Regions from separate parts of the Klebsiella sp. SYXHC3 genome, predicted to be linked through region 2. Evidence: predicted binding sites of a transcription regulator. Region 2 holds the regulator's gene; each other region holds the start of a gene.
What was found. Region 2 encodes CRP, which controls carbon source genes, mostly activating them, when cyclic AMP is high. Its sites were predicted from a motif close to ATGTGANNNNNNTCACAT; they were not measured.
Positions count from the first base shown of each region.

Region 1: AC2CGP_RS01260 (iron-containing alcohol dehydrogenase) is a predicted target of CRP. The motif match lies at 3,305-3,322, and genes of this name have one in related genera.
Region 3: AC2CGP_RS20315 (glycine dehydrogenase) is a predicted target of CRP. The motif match lies at 1,769-1,786, and genes of this name have one in related genera.

Region 1 covers NZ_JBXUNG010000001.1:260,352-265,078, reverse strand. The annotation lists gene ptrR (putrescine utilization regulator PtrR) at 1-256, shown strand, start outside; gene AC2CGP_RS01275 (DeoR/GlpR family DNA-binding transcription regulator) at 267-1,028, opposite strand; gene AC2CGP_RS01270 (D-threonate 4-phosphate dehydrogenase) at 1,030-2,016, opposite strand; gene dtnK (D-threonate kinase) at 2,009-3,244, opposite strand; gene AC2CGP_RS01260 (iron-containing alcohol dehydrogenase) at 3,420-4,586, shown strand; gene AC2CGP_RS01255 (dihydrodipicolinate synthase family protein) at 4,587-4,727, shown strand, end outside.
Region 2 covers NZ_JBXUNG010000002.1:459,932-464,658, forward strand. The annotation lists gene AC2CGP_RS09140 (YccS/YhfK family putative transporter) at 1-1,841, opposite strand, end outside; gene crp (cAMP-activated global transcriptional regulator CRP) at 1,892-2,524, opposite strand; gene AC2CGP_RS09150 (OsmC family protein) at 2,829-3,233, shown strand; gene AC2CGP_RS09155 (phosphoribulokinase) at 3,296-4,165, opposite strand; gene AC2CGP_RS09160 (YheU family protein) at 4,238-4,456, opposite strand; gene AC2CGP_RS09165 (hydrolase) at 4,453-4,727, opposite strand, start outside.
Region 3 covers NZ_JBXUNG010000010.1:86,156-90,882, reverse strand. The annotation lists gene pmbA (metalloprotease PmbA) at 1-1,198, shown strand, start outside; gene cybC (cytochrome b562) at 1,263-1,649, shown strand; gene AC2CGP_RS20315 (glycine dehydrogenase) at 1,939-2,277, shown strand; gene AC2CGP_RS20310 (SFCGS family glycine-rich protein) at 2,288-2,650, shown strand; gene AC2CGP_RS20305 (DUF4312 family protein) at 2,653-2,952, shown strand; gene AC2CGP_RS20300 (DUF4311 domain-containing protein) at 2,974-3,750, shown strand; gene AC2CGP_RS20295 (DUF4310 family protein) at 3,764-4,408, shown strand; gene AC2CGP_RS20290 (amidohydrolase/deacetylase family metallohydrolase) at 4,521-4,727, shown strand, end outside.

The DNA of each region.
Region 1 (4,727 bases), on a different contig from region 2:
GCCCGGAAGGATCCATGAGATGGAGTCCTACCACGGTATGTTAGCCTGCGTGATCGCCGGCGCCGGGCTGGCGCTGATCCCACGCAGTATGCTGGAAAGTATGCCAGGCCATCAGCAGGTTTCCGCCTGGCCGCTCGCCGAAGAGTGGCGCTGGCTGACGACCTGGCTTGTGTGGCGACGCGGCGCGAAGACGCGCCAGCTGGAGGCATTTATTGAATTGCTGAACGAGGACCGTCAGGCGGCAAGCGCGACATGATGGCCGGACGTTAATCGGCGATAATCAGCCGCGGCGAGAGTTCCTGGAGCGCATCACGGGTCTCCCCTGGCAAATGCGCATCGGTGATGATGTCCGTGAGTGAGTCGAGGTGCGCGATATTGAACAGCGACCAGGCGCCGTATTTCGAACTGTCGGCCAGCAGGATCCGCCGCCGGGCGTTGGCGATCAGATCGCGCTTCAGCGCCGCCTTCTCTTCCGTCGGCGCGGTAATGCCCTTTTGCAAATCCCAACCGTTACAGCTGACGAAGGCCAGATCCGGCCACACATTCTGCAGCAAGCGTCGCCCATGCTCACCAATACACGACTGGCTGCTGTCATCGATGCGCCCGCCGATAATCGTCACCTCAATCTGTTTGAATTCAGCCAGAAACAGCGCGATATGCAGATCGCTGGTGATGACCCGCAGCGGCAGATGCGTAATCTGTCGCGCCAGTTCAATCATGGTGGTACCGGCGTCCAGCACAATGGCATCGCCGGCCTTGATAAGCGACGCCGCCGCCCTGGCGATGGCGTATTTCTCCTGAGGGCTACGCTGCGCTTTTTCCAGCGTCGTCGGCTGTGTGGGAATAAATCGGTTGAGCGTCACGCCGCCGTGGGTACGGCTAATGACCCCTTCCTGATCGAGTTTAATCAGATCGCGACGGATGGTCGCCGGCGAGGCGTTAGTTACCGCAACCAGTTGGTCGACCGTTACCAGATTATGGCTTTTCAGGAAGTCCATAATCTGCTCTAACCGATTATATCCCTTCATGTTATTCCTGTGCGATTTGCATGGCGAGCTCAATGGAGGTTGCCATGCTCTCAGACTTCGCTTTACCTGTCCAGGCAATATCAAAGGCGGTGCCGTGGTCCGCGGACGTGCGGATAAACGGCAGCCCGGCGGTGATATTCACCCCATCATAAAATCCAAGCAGCTTGAGCGGAATATGCCCCTGATCGTGATACATCGCCACCACCATATCGTACATGCCTTCGTGGCACTGCATGAAGACGGTGTCCGGCGGGCACGGTCCGACAACATGGATACCCTGCGCCTCCATGGCGGCAACCGCTGGGGCGACGATACGGATTTCTTCATCGCCGAACAGACCGTTTTCACCGGCGTGCGGGTTCACTCCGGCTACCGCGATGCGCGGCTGCGAATACCCCACGCGGCGTAAAAAATCATCGGCAACCCGGATAACCGTCTCCACCCGCGATTGGCTTAGGGTATCGAGGAAACGCCGCAGCGCGATATGGGTGGTGACGTGGATCACCTTGAGCTTATCGGTGTACAGCACCATGGCATAATCTTTGGTCTGCGTCAGATGGGCCAGCAGTTCGGTGTGTCCAGGGAAATGGTGCCCGGCCAGATGTAACGCCTCTTTATTCAACGGCGCGGTGGCGATAGCTTTGACTTCGCCCGCCAGCGCCAGCGCGGTGGCGCGCTTGATGCAGCGATACGCCAAATCCCCGGCCTGTGCCTGGACTTCGCCTGGCCGCAACGCCTGCGGATCGCTTAACGGTTCATCAATCACGTTAATCGTCGCGGGTGAAAACAGCGCTTCTCTCGGGTGCTCAATAATCCGCAACTCCGCACGCGGGGTAATGTTCAGCGCCAGGATTCGCCGCAGCGTCTGCGCGCAGCCCACGACCACCACCGGCGCACCGCTCAGCTCGCCTTCGCACAGTGATTTAATAATAATTTCCGGACCAATGCCCGCCGGGTCGCCCATCGTTACCGCAATCATGTTAGACACTCAGTTTCTCCTCAATAAAATTCACGACATCCCGCAGCGTGGTCTCCGTACCGAATCCCCCTGCTTTGGTCATCACCGGACGCGGCCAGCGACTTCCGAGAAAATGGCCGTACGGCACGCATTGCGCCACCCGGCCGGTTATATAAAACCCCTGCGCGCCGAGCGCATGAGCGACGGCGATAGCGACATCGCCGCCGGACAGATAAAGCGCCCCGGGCGCATGTAACTCAACGGCAAGTTGGGTGACCTGCGCGAGATAAGCGCAGATCCGTTCTCCCAGCGACGCGCGGCTCAACCCGCGTTCACGGCACTGCGCCTCAATACCGTGCCGGGCAGCGCTGTCCGCGCAGGTGGTAACCACGCAATGATGACTTGCCGCCAGCACCGCGGCGATTCGCCGGGCATCGGCCAGGGCGTCACCGTTAAAGGCGCGGGCGGCATCAATCCCGATCCGCTCGACCCGCGGATGGCCGGCCAAAGCGGCGACCTGAGCCTGTGCTATTTCGCTCATGGAGCCGACCACCGCCAGCAACGGCCCGGCCGCATCCCGGCGCAGATAGCGCGCCAGCGCCTCGCAGATCCCCGCAGAGCCCACCAGCAGCGTTTGCCGCGCGCGGCTGGCTACCGCGGCGATAACCTCATCCAGCTGCTCGTCTTCTTCGGCATCAATAATCAACACCCGTGGTTGGTCGCTCTCTTCCGCAAGGGCGGCTGCCAGCTGTCGCACGTCAAGCGAACGGCACGGCAGCTGGCTCTGCATGGCGAGCAATTGCCCAATATCGGCGCTAGTGACCGGGGTTTTGGGGTCGCTGGCGAATTCTGTTTCATTAAGCGCTACGCCGTGGACATAACAGCGCCCCCCGCGGGTTATACGCCCTGCCCCCGGAAAGGCAGGCGCGACAACCGCGACAGAGCAGCTCCGCGCACGCATCATCGCCTCCAGTTCCGCGCCGGGGTTGCCGCGCAGGGTGGAGTCGATTTTCTTCACCTGCCAGACGGCGGCGAAATTTGCCGCATCACGGAGTACTGCGTTCACTTTCTCTGCAGCCTGCGCCCTGGAAAGCGCCCGACTATCGCTATTGAGGACCAACGCCCGGGTGGTGGACTGATGGCCGGCGTTAAAGGCCACCTCAACCGCCAGGCCCGCTTCCGCCAGACTGACACCAGCATCATTGGCCCCGGTAAAGTCATCTGCCAGCACCAGAACAGGGTTATCGCCGCAGCTCATTCTCTTTCCTTCATCGCTTATTTGAATCGTTAATGATTATATTCAATCATATTTGATTAAATGTGAGCAAGCTCAAGTTATTAAACGTCCGTATAAATTATAACTTTTGCTCATTGAAATGAGTGAACACTAAGCATGTTGATTGAATTCAATCATAACAATAGAGGAGTGAGACATGGCGACGATTAACAGCACGATTATCAGCGGCGCGGGCGCCATATCAGCCCTGAAGCCAGTGCTGGCAGGTAAAAAGCGCATTTTACTGGTCACCGATGCGAACGTTGGTAAGTTGGCAGCGACCAAACAGATCCAACATCTGCTGGGCGAGAATAACGTTGAGGTGAGGATCGTGGATTCCGTACCGGCAGAGCCCAGCCAACATGACGTGGCGCAAATTGTTGACCAACTCGCGGGAGCGCAACCGGAGATGGTCGTCGGTATCGGCGGCGGCAGCGTCCTCGACGTGGCGAAGCTGCTCTCGGTATTACTTCATCCCGCCTCCCCTGCGCTCAACGCGCTGATCGACGGCGAGAAACCGCGCCTGCGTCTGACATCGCTGCTGATACCCGCCACCGCAGGCACCGGCTCGGAAGCGACACCAAACGCCATCCTGGCTATTCCCGAGCGTAATACCAAAGTGGGGATTATCTCCCCGCTACTGCTGCCGGATTTCGTGGCTCTGTTGCCGGAACTGACCACCAGTATGCCTGCGGCCATTGCCGCCTCCACCGGCATCGATGCGCTGTGTCATCTACTGGAGTGCTTTACTTCAACCGTCGCTAACCCGGTGAGCGATAACGCCGCCTTAATCGGCCTGCATAAGCTGGTGCGGCATATTGAGCGTTCCGTAACCCACCCGCAGGATCTTACGGCGAAACTGGAGATGCTATGGGCCTCGTATTACGGCGGCGTGGCTATCAATCATGCCGGTACGCATCTGGTGCATGCGCTCTCCTACCCGCTTGGCGGCACCTGGCATCTGCCGCACGGCGTCGCGAACGCCATTCTGCTGGCCCCCTGTATGCAGGTCGTACGCCCGCACGCGGTGGATAAATTCGCCCAGGTCTGGGATCTGATCCCGGACGCCGATCTGACCTTGAATAACGAAGAGAAATCTCATGCGCTGGTCCGCTGGCTGGCGCAACTGGTGAAACGCCTGGCGCTGCCGGACAACCTCGCCGCGCTGGGTGTACCACCAGAGAGTATTGAAACGCTAAGCGCCGCGGCGCTGGAAGTAAAACGATTAATGAATAATGCCCCATGCAGCGTGAACCAGGACGAAGTCCAGGCGATTTACCAGACGCTGTTTCCACAGTCATCTCATCAGGGAGAAGAGAAATAAATGCATCATTCCATTCGCGGCGTGTTAACCGCCATTGTTACCCCCTTTACCGCCAGCGGTGAACTGAACCTGACGGCGCTGCGCCAACAGGTAGAACGTCAGCTGGCCGCCGGTAATGGCATTTTTTGCGGCGGGACCAAC
Region 2 (4,727 bases):
GATTCCAGATACCGCTGCGCCAGGTCAGGCGTTAGCATCGTATGCTCGCGCGCCAGCGTGGTCATGGCGTTGATATGCTCAACGATAAACTGGCTATGGGTTACCCACAGCTTCATATCTTCCAGATAGTGCGAGTTAAAACCCGGTTCCTGCATCGCCTGGTTAAGCGAGTTATACAGGGCGTTGTGCGCCTGGTTGACGCGCATACGCTGGTAGGCCAACGCCGGGGCCTGCGGATCGGCGCTAAGTATCAGCCGAATAGCCTCCTGATCGGCCTCCAGAGCATCGTGGGCGTTTTTACGCAGCAGGCCGCTCTGCCATTGCGGCCATAGCCAGACCATCCCGCCAAAGGCGATCAGACAGCCAATGATGGTATCGATAAAGCGGGCGACGATGAACTGCTCGCCGTTAAGCGTTAGCAACTGCAGGGTGTATACCGCGGTGACGGTAAAGCCCACCATCGCCCAGCCGTAGTGTTTACGAATGATGAGATAGCTCAGCAGCGTGATGAACAACATACCGCTTAACGTATAGCTCTCCGGTACGTGGAAGTGTAAGGTCAGCCAGGCGATCACCAGGCCCGCCAGGGTGCCTGCCGCCCGGTGGACAATCCGCACGCGGGTGGCGCCGTAACCGTTTTGCGTCACGAACAGCACGGTCATCAGGATCCAGTAAGGCTTCGGCAGGTGCAGGGCGCTGCCCATCAGGCTGGCGATGCTCAACATTACGCTGATGCGCGCGGCGTTGCGCAGCGCCGGGGATTTCAATGACAGGTAGTTCTTCAGGGCCGGTAGCAGCGGCAGGCGTCGTTCTTTGTCCGCCATCAGGTTACGTGCGTACAGCGGGCGCTGAGTACGTAGCACGCGGGCGATACGACTGAAGTGCCAGGCGCAGAACTGGCCAACTGGGTTATCGGGATGCTGATAGGCGATTTTTTCCAGCGCGCCGATTTGCTTATCCATCTGAAAGCGGCGCGGGTAGCGGTGGTAGAGAATATCATCCGCCAGCACCCGCAGACGAGCGGCGACGGTCTGCGCGTTCCAGCGGATGACCGCTTCCGCATGGCTGCGCTCCACCAGTTTTTGCACCTCTTCCGGCTGGTGCAGGCTCACTGAAATATGTTCCTGCAGATCCAGCCCAACCTGGAACGCGCGCAGCAGTCGCTTATGATCGCTACGCTGGTTGGCGGCTAACATATGCATCTGCTGATAGCACTGGGTAATTAAATCGACTACCTTCTGCTGGCGGGTAAGCAGCGGCGGCAGGGAGGTCGTCGGATCAGTGTGCTGCGTCAGGAGGCTATATTTGGCCTCGCAATAGTTAGCCAGTTCGCGGTAAAGCAGGCTTAACGACTCGCGCAGCGGCTGCTCTCGCCAGAGCCAAAACCAGAACCAGTTAAAGAGTCCGTACCACAAGGTTCCCAGCGCATAGATAAGCAGCGGCTCCCAGATGGGCATATTGCCGGCCAGGCTTAAGGTAAAAATGGCGGCGATAAGCGATGCCGGCAACAGGCGAGCGTGTAGCGAGCTGATTTCCGCCGTCACGCCGAGAATCAGCGCCAGCGCGCTGAGGATAAGCGGCAACGGGATGTCGCGCGCCAGAAGCAATTGCACAATCAGGCTGCTGCCGGCAAACAGGCAGCCGCCAACGATCAGGCGTTTGAAAAAACGTTTATGCGGGGTGTCGAGACCGGCAATATTGCAACAGGCGGGAACTAAAGAGAACAGCAGCCCTTGCTGCAGATGGCCGAGCAGAAGCCCGATGGCCACAGGTAGACACAGCACCAGCGTTTGCCGCAGTGCATAGTTGACTTCCGGGTGGTAAATCAGCCTGCGCCACATGGGAGAAACAAAAACGGCGTACTGCGCGGAGCAATACGCCGTTTAGCGACTTAACGGGTACCGTAGACGACGATAGTTTTACCGTGTGCCGAGATCAGGTTTTGATCTTCCAGCATCTTCAGAATACGGCCGACGGTTTCACGAGAGCAACCGACGATCTGGCCAATTTCCTGGCGGGTGATTTTGATCTGCATCCCGTCCGGGTGAGTCATGGCATCAGGCTGTTTCGCCAGATTCAGTAAGGTCTGAGCGATACGGCCCGTCACGTCGAGGAAAGCAAGGTTACCGACTTTCTCGGAAGTGACCTGCAGACGACGCGCCATCTGCGAGGAGAGGCGCATCAGGATGTCCGGGTTCACCTGGATTAACTGACGGAATTTTTTGTAAGAGATCTCGGCCACTTCACATGCGGTTTTCGCACGTACCCAGGCACTACGTTCCTGACCTTCTTCAAACAGGCCTAATTCACCGATGAAATCGCCCTGGTTGAGGTAAGAGAGGATCATCTCTTTACCTTCTTCATCCTTGATGAGTACAGCCACGGAGCCTTTTACGATGTAGTAAAGCGTTTCCGCTTTCTCACCCTGGTGAATCAGCGTGCTCTTTGATGGGTACTTATGAATGTGGCAATGAGACAAGAACCATTCAAGGGTAGGGTCTGTTTGCGGTTTGCCAAGCACCATGCGCGGTTATCCTCTGTTATAAGCTATCTCCGGACGCCGACACTACACGGCATCCGGGCATGCAATCGTATTTTTCCCTATGCCTGGGAAGCTGGCTGCTCAATTTATGCAGCCTGTAATGTGAACTCCTCAGCATACATGCGGTACATCAATGTATTACTGTAGCATCCAGACTGTTTTAGCATAGCTTTCACCGCATGTCTCCTGGTGTCTCGCTTCAGCATGACCCAGGTCGCCTTCCGTTGCGAGATTTGTTATGTGCGCGTAATCTGTCAGGAAAATTGCAACAGCGGAGTTAAATTTTATGCAAGCGCGTGTGAAATGGGTGGAAGGTCTAACCTTCATCGGTGAGTCGGCCTCCGGCCACCAGATTTTAATGGATGGCAACTCCGGGGACAAAGCGCCCAGCCCGATGGAAATGGTGTTAATGGCGGCGGGCGGCTGTAGCGCAATTGACGTGGTGTCTATCCTGCAAAAAGGGCGTCAAAACGTCACCAACTGCGAAGTGAAGCTGACCTCTGAACGCCGTGAAGAGGCGCCGCGCCTGTTCACCCATATCAATCTGCACTTTATCGTCACCGGTAAAGAGCTGAAGGATGCGGCGGTGTCCCGGGCGGTGGATTTATCCGCGGAGAAGTACTGCTCGGTGGCGCTGATGCTGGAAAAGGCGGTCAACATCACCCACTCTTACGAAGTCATCGAAGCCTGAGACGAATTGACGTAGCGGGACGCTAACCCCGGCAGCACGGCGACCGGGGTTTTATTTTGCCCTTAACTAATGGTTTTGCCTTCCATCAAGCGCTCGACCAGCGGCGCCATAATGAGCTCCATCGCCAGCCCCATCTTACCGCCCGGCACCACCAGGGTGTTCATATGCGAGATAAACGACCCCTGTAGCATCGCCAACAGCCAGGGATAATCAATCCCCTGCAAATTGCGAAAGTGAATCACCACGAAGCTTTCGTCGAGCGATGGAATGCCTTTGGCGGCAAATGGATTCGAGGTATCGACCGTCGGCACGCGCTGGAAGTTGATATGGGTGCGTGAGAACTGGGGGGTGATGAAATTGATATAGTCTTCCATCGAACGTACCACCGAGTCCATCACCGCTTCGCGCGAATGGCCGCGTTCGCTGGTATCGCGAATGAGCTTCTGGATCCATTCAAGGTTGACGATCGGCACCACGCCGACCAGCAGGTCGACATGTTTCGCCACGTCATGCTGCGGCGTCACCACGCCGCCGTGCAGCCCCTCATAAAACAGCACGTCGGTCGGTTCAGGCAGCGGCTGCCACGGGGTAAAGGTGCCGGGAACCTGATTCCAGGGAACCGCTTCATCATAGGTATGGAGATATTTTCGCGACTGGCCCTTGCCGAATTCGCCGTACTCTAAAAAGGTGCGTTCAAGCAGGCTGAAGTCGTTGGCTTCCGGGCCGAAGTAGCTGATGTGTTTGCCCTGATCGCGCGCTTTGCGGATCGCCATGTCCATTTCCGGGCGAGTATAGCGATGGAAGCTATCCCCTTCGACCTCCGCGGCATGCAGGTTCAGCTGCGAGAAAATTTTGCGAAACGCGAGGCTGGTGGTGGTGGTGCCCGCGCCGCTGGAGCCCGTGACTGCGATCACTGGATGTTTGGCAGACATAACAACTCCCTGATTAAGTGATGGTGTGTCGCCGTATCGCGCCAGGCTCTCGCGGTTAGAGGGGCATGGCGCTTAGCCGTTAAACATCTTGCGGGGCATGATGTTGACCGTCTCGTGCAGTTCTGACCACACCAGTACGGCCTCCCCGGTTTTAAGCTGCTGTTTTACATCGGCGACTTTATCGGCAAGCGAACGTTCATGTTCACCATAATCGGTGCCTTCGCGCAACACAAAGCTTTCAATCAGATTATCCAGCGTTTCGGGATCGAGATCCTGCCAGGGAATAATCATGCTTGTCCTCCCAGCCAGCGGGTTAACCAATCCGGAATACGTTGCTCCAGCCACATTTGCGGTTTTCGCAGCGTACCGCCGACAAAGCCAACGTGGCCGCCTTGTTCCGTGAGCTGATATTCGACGTTAGCCGGCAGCTGTTCCTGCGGCGGTATTGAATGATGGTCCATAAATGGATCGTCTTTTGCGTGAATGATCAGCGTCGGCTTGGTGATATCGCTTAAGCGCGGCATCGCGCTGCACTGTCGGTAATAGTCTAGCGCATCGGCGA
Region 3 (4,727 bases), on a different contig from region 2:
CGGTGAGGTGGAGAATGTTGAATTCAATAGCGACGGCGCGCTGGGCATCACCGTTTATCATCAAAACCGTAAAGGCAGCGCCTCGTCGACCGACCTGAGCCCGGACGCTATCGCCCGTACCGTGCAGGCGGCGCTGGATATCGCGCGTTACACCTCGCCGGACCCGTTTGCCGGCGTGGCGGATAAAGAACTGCTGGCCTTTGACGCCCCGGATCTGGACCTGTTCCATCCGGCGGAGGTCTCTCCGGATGAAGCCATCGAGCTGGCCGCCCGCGCCGAGCAGGCCGCCCTGCAGGCCGACAAACGCATTACCAATACCGAAGGCGGCAGCTTCAACAGCCACTATGGAATTAAAGTTTTCGGTAACAGCTATGGCATGCTCCAGAGCTACTGTTCGACTCGCCACTCGCTCTCCAGCTGCGTGATTGCCGAAGAAAACGGCGATATGGAACGCGACTATGCCTACACCATTGGCCGCGCTCTTGGCGACTTACAGACCCCGGAGTGGGTCGGCAACGAATGCGCCCGTCGCACTTTGTCGCGCCTGGCGCCGCGTAAGCTGTCGACGATGAAAGCGCCGGTTATCTTCGCCAACGAAGTGGCCACCGGGCTGTTTGGCCACCTGGTCGGGGCGATTGCCGGCGGCGCGGTCTACCGTAAATCGACCTTCCTGCTCGACTCCCTCGGCAAACAGATCCTGCCGGAGTGGCTGACCATCGAAGAACACCCGCATCTGCTGAAGGGGCTGGCCTCCACGCCGTTCGACAGCGAAGGCGTGCGCACCGAACGTCGCGACATCATCAAAGACGGCGTGCTGACCCAGTGGCTGCTGACTAACTACTCCGCGCGCAAGTTGGGTATGAAAAGCACCGGCCACGCCGGCGGTATCCATAACTGGCGCATCAACGGCCGCGGCCTGAGTTTTGCAAAGATGCTTAAAGAGATGGGCACCGGGCTTGTGGTCACCGAATTGATGGGGCAGGGTGTCAGTGGCGTGACCGGCGACTACTCGCGCGGCGCATCCGGTTTCTGGGTAGAAAACGGCGAGATTCAGTATCCGGTCAGTGAGATCACCATCGCCGGAAATCTGAAAGAAATGTGGCGTAATATTGTCACCGTCGGCGACGATATCGAAACGCGCAGCAATATTCAGTGTGGTTCCGTGCTGCTGCCGGAGATGAAAATCGCCGGTCAATGACCTGTGTGCCGGGCGCGTCCTGCCGCGCCCGCTTGATATCTTCATAATAAAAAGGAAGTGAGCAATGCGTAAAAAACTGTTAGCGATGCTGGCCGTCTCTGCTTTTGCGCTCGGTTCGGCATCGGCGTTCGCCGACCTTGGCGAAGACATGGACACCCTTGCGGAAAACCTGCAGGTGGTACAAAAAACCTCTGACATTGGCGAGCTGAAAGCGGCGCTGAATAAGATGCGCACCGCTGCGGTTGACGCGCAGAAAGAGACGCCGCCAAAACTGGAAGGCAAAGCGGCCGATAGCCCGGAGATGAAAGATTTCCGCCACGGTCTGGAAACGCTGGTCGGCCAGATCGACGGCGCGCTGAAGTTAGCTGACGCTGGTAAGCTGAAAGAGGCGCAGGCTGCCGCGGAGGACTTCAAAACTACCCGCAATACTTACCATAAGAAGTATCGCTAATCGCCATTTTCGGGAGGCGTCAGCCGATGTCTCCCGCCTAAAAGCCTACCTGTATCACATTTTTCCCTTTTCTTTTTCCGGTCTTTCTGCGGTCGTTTTCCGCTAAACCTCGCTCATTGTTGTGATGCGCATCACGTCATATCGCCTGTTTTTACATTTATCCGGCGAATATGTGGAGTCGATCACCTAAGCCTTCTCCCTTTCCACTTCGAAGTGGAAAACAACTCGCTACAAACTCCTGACCCCCGGCGCTACTTTGGATTCCAGAGACATCAGCGGGGTAACACAAGTGAATAACGGAGCGGTAATAAACGACGTAGGGGAGCAGGCGGCGCAGACCGAACGCCTGGCTGACAAGATGTTACAGCAGGTATTCGCCCTGTTAAGCCATCACGACATCGTCCCTAACGACGTTCAGGAGCAAATGCTGACTTCCCACGTGCGGGCCATGGCCCACCGGTCAATCAGCGGCGAACCGCTACCGGAAGTGGATGCCAGTCTGTTCGAAGAAATTTCTGAAGATTCAATGATGCTGGCCCGCGAAGTGGTCGCACAGTTCGGCAACCTGCCTGATGAAGAGGCCTGGTTGTTGTCCGTCCACTTCGAAGTCGCAAAAGAAAACCTGTAAGGAGCAAAACATGGAACAAATCACCGTAGTTATTGGCGACCGTCTGGGTAAAGGACAAAAAGTCGCGGCAGGCGCAGAAAAAGCCGGCGCACGTGCAGTGGTCGTCCCTGGCGTTGCTGCAGATATGAAACTTGGCGACATGATGAAAGCGGAAAACGCCTCTTTCGGCATCTCCTTCTGCGGTAGCGGCGGCGCAGGCGCCATCACCGCACAGACCAAGTACGGTTACAAAGCAAAATACGGCATGCGTTCTATTGAAGAGGGCGTCACCGCCATCAACGAAGGCTGCAACGTGCTGGGCTTCGGCTTCATGGATAAAGAAGAGCTGGGCGAGCGCCTGGTTGAAGCCTGGAAAAAGAAATACGGCGCATAAGTATGAAAGAGCAATTCACCACCACGGTGAGGGTTGCAGGCAAAGGCGAAAGCAAATCACGGGCCTTCGCCGATGCCCTTAACCATGTGCAGGCTGCGGTGATGAAATCATCATCGCGCATCCTACTGCGTATTGAGCCACAGGACGTGACGGTTGTTCATGCGCGCGAAGCGGTACGAAAAGAGGCGTTTCTGTTCATCTTTTTGCGCCGTGAACGACGGACCTACAGCGTGGAGCTGGACGTCACCGTCAACGTGACCGCCATCGATCTCGATAAAGTGGATTTCGTCACGCAAACCTGATTGTTACCAAAGGGTCAGACTATGTTCCTGATAATTTTAATAAAATCGCTCATCATCGGCGGCCTGGTCGGCGTCGGCGTGGGCGCCGGAGCGGCACGCATGTTTCACGCGCCCACCACGCAAGGGATGGGGGCGTTTCGTACCTTGGGCGAGCTGAATTCCTGCGAAGGCGATCCGGCTTCTCACTTCTCTTTTGGTCTCGGCTTCTTCTTTAACGCCTGGGCCTCTTCCGTTGCAGCAGGCTCCTTCACCCAGGACGTTGACCACCGCATTATCCCGAACTGGGGCGCGGCGGCGTTGATGGTGAAAAATCGTAACGTTGGCGAAACGCTACACGATCCGAAAAAAATGGCCATTGCCTGCGGCATCATCGGCATGATCGTCGTCGCCTTCCTTAACCTGACCGCCTCTTCCGTACCGGAAGCGCTGCAGGTCACCGCCGTTAAGGTATTGGTTCCGGCGGCAAACCTGCTGGTGAACACCGTGATGCCGGTGATTTTCTGGCTGGCGGCTATCGATGCCGGTAAGAAATCAGGCTTCTGGGCGACGATTTTCGGCGGCGCGGCGCAGCTGATTATGGGGAACGCCGTACCGGGTCTGGTACTGGGGATCCTGATCGGTAAAGGCGTAGAAGAGAGCGGCTGGAACCGGGTAACCAAAGTGATGATGATTGCCATTGTCGCGTTGTTCGTCCTCAGCGGCTTCTTCCGCGGCTTCGACATGAAGATGCTCGAATCCTTCCATCTGACCGTGCCGAACTGGCTGGACATGATCCACAACTCACTCAGCGGCAAGTAACGGGAGCCTGATAATGGAACAGAATAAAGGTTTTTGGTATGCCGACTGGTCGTTCCCGATCTTCGTTGGCCTACTCTCCTCCGGCGTCTTCGCCGGGACGCACATGTACTATCTGTACGGCATCGGCGCCTTTAACGAAGTGGCCTTCGTGGCGATGTTGAAGGCAGGGATTGATACCGGCGCGTACGGCGCGGTGGCGGCATTCGGCGCAAGCTTCCTGTTCGCCCGCATCATCGAAGGTTCGCTGGTGGGGATTCTGGATATCGGCGGCGCCATTCAGACCGGTATCGGCCTCGGCGTACCGGCGCTGCTGCTCGGCGCGGGCTTTGTCTTCCCGGTGGCGAACTTCGCCGCGTCGCTGGCAACCGGCCTGATCCTCGGCCTGGCAGTCGGCTACATCATCATTCTGGCGCGTAAGTTCACCATCAACCAGAGCGACTCCACCTACGGCGCCGACGTGATGATGGGGGCCGGTAACGCCTCCGGCCGCTTCCTCGGCCCCTTGATCATCCTCAGTGCGATGACGGCGTCTATTCCTATCGGGATTGGTTCTTTGGTTGGCGCACTGCTGTTCTACATCTGGCAGAAACCGATCACCGGCGGCGCCATCCTCGGCGCGATGATCCTCGGTTCCATCTTCCCGATTGCGATTAGCTAATCGCCCGATGGCGCCGCGCTTATCGGGCCTGCAAGTCAGCGCGATTTGTAGGCCGGATAAGGCGGTACGCCGCCATCCGGCAACAGATTCACTCTTTCATCAGGAGATAGCTATGTTTGATTTACTCCTGCGCCGTGCGCGCCTCGTCGACGATACCCTGACTGATATCGCCATCCAGGACGGGAAAATCGCGGCGCTGGGCGAGATTAGCGCGCCCTCCCGTAAAACCATCGAGCTGAACGGCAAGGTTTACGTCAGCGCTGGCTGGATTGACTCTCACGTTCACTGCTACCCGAATTCACCAATTTATCACGATGAG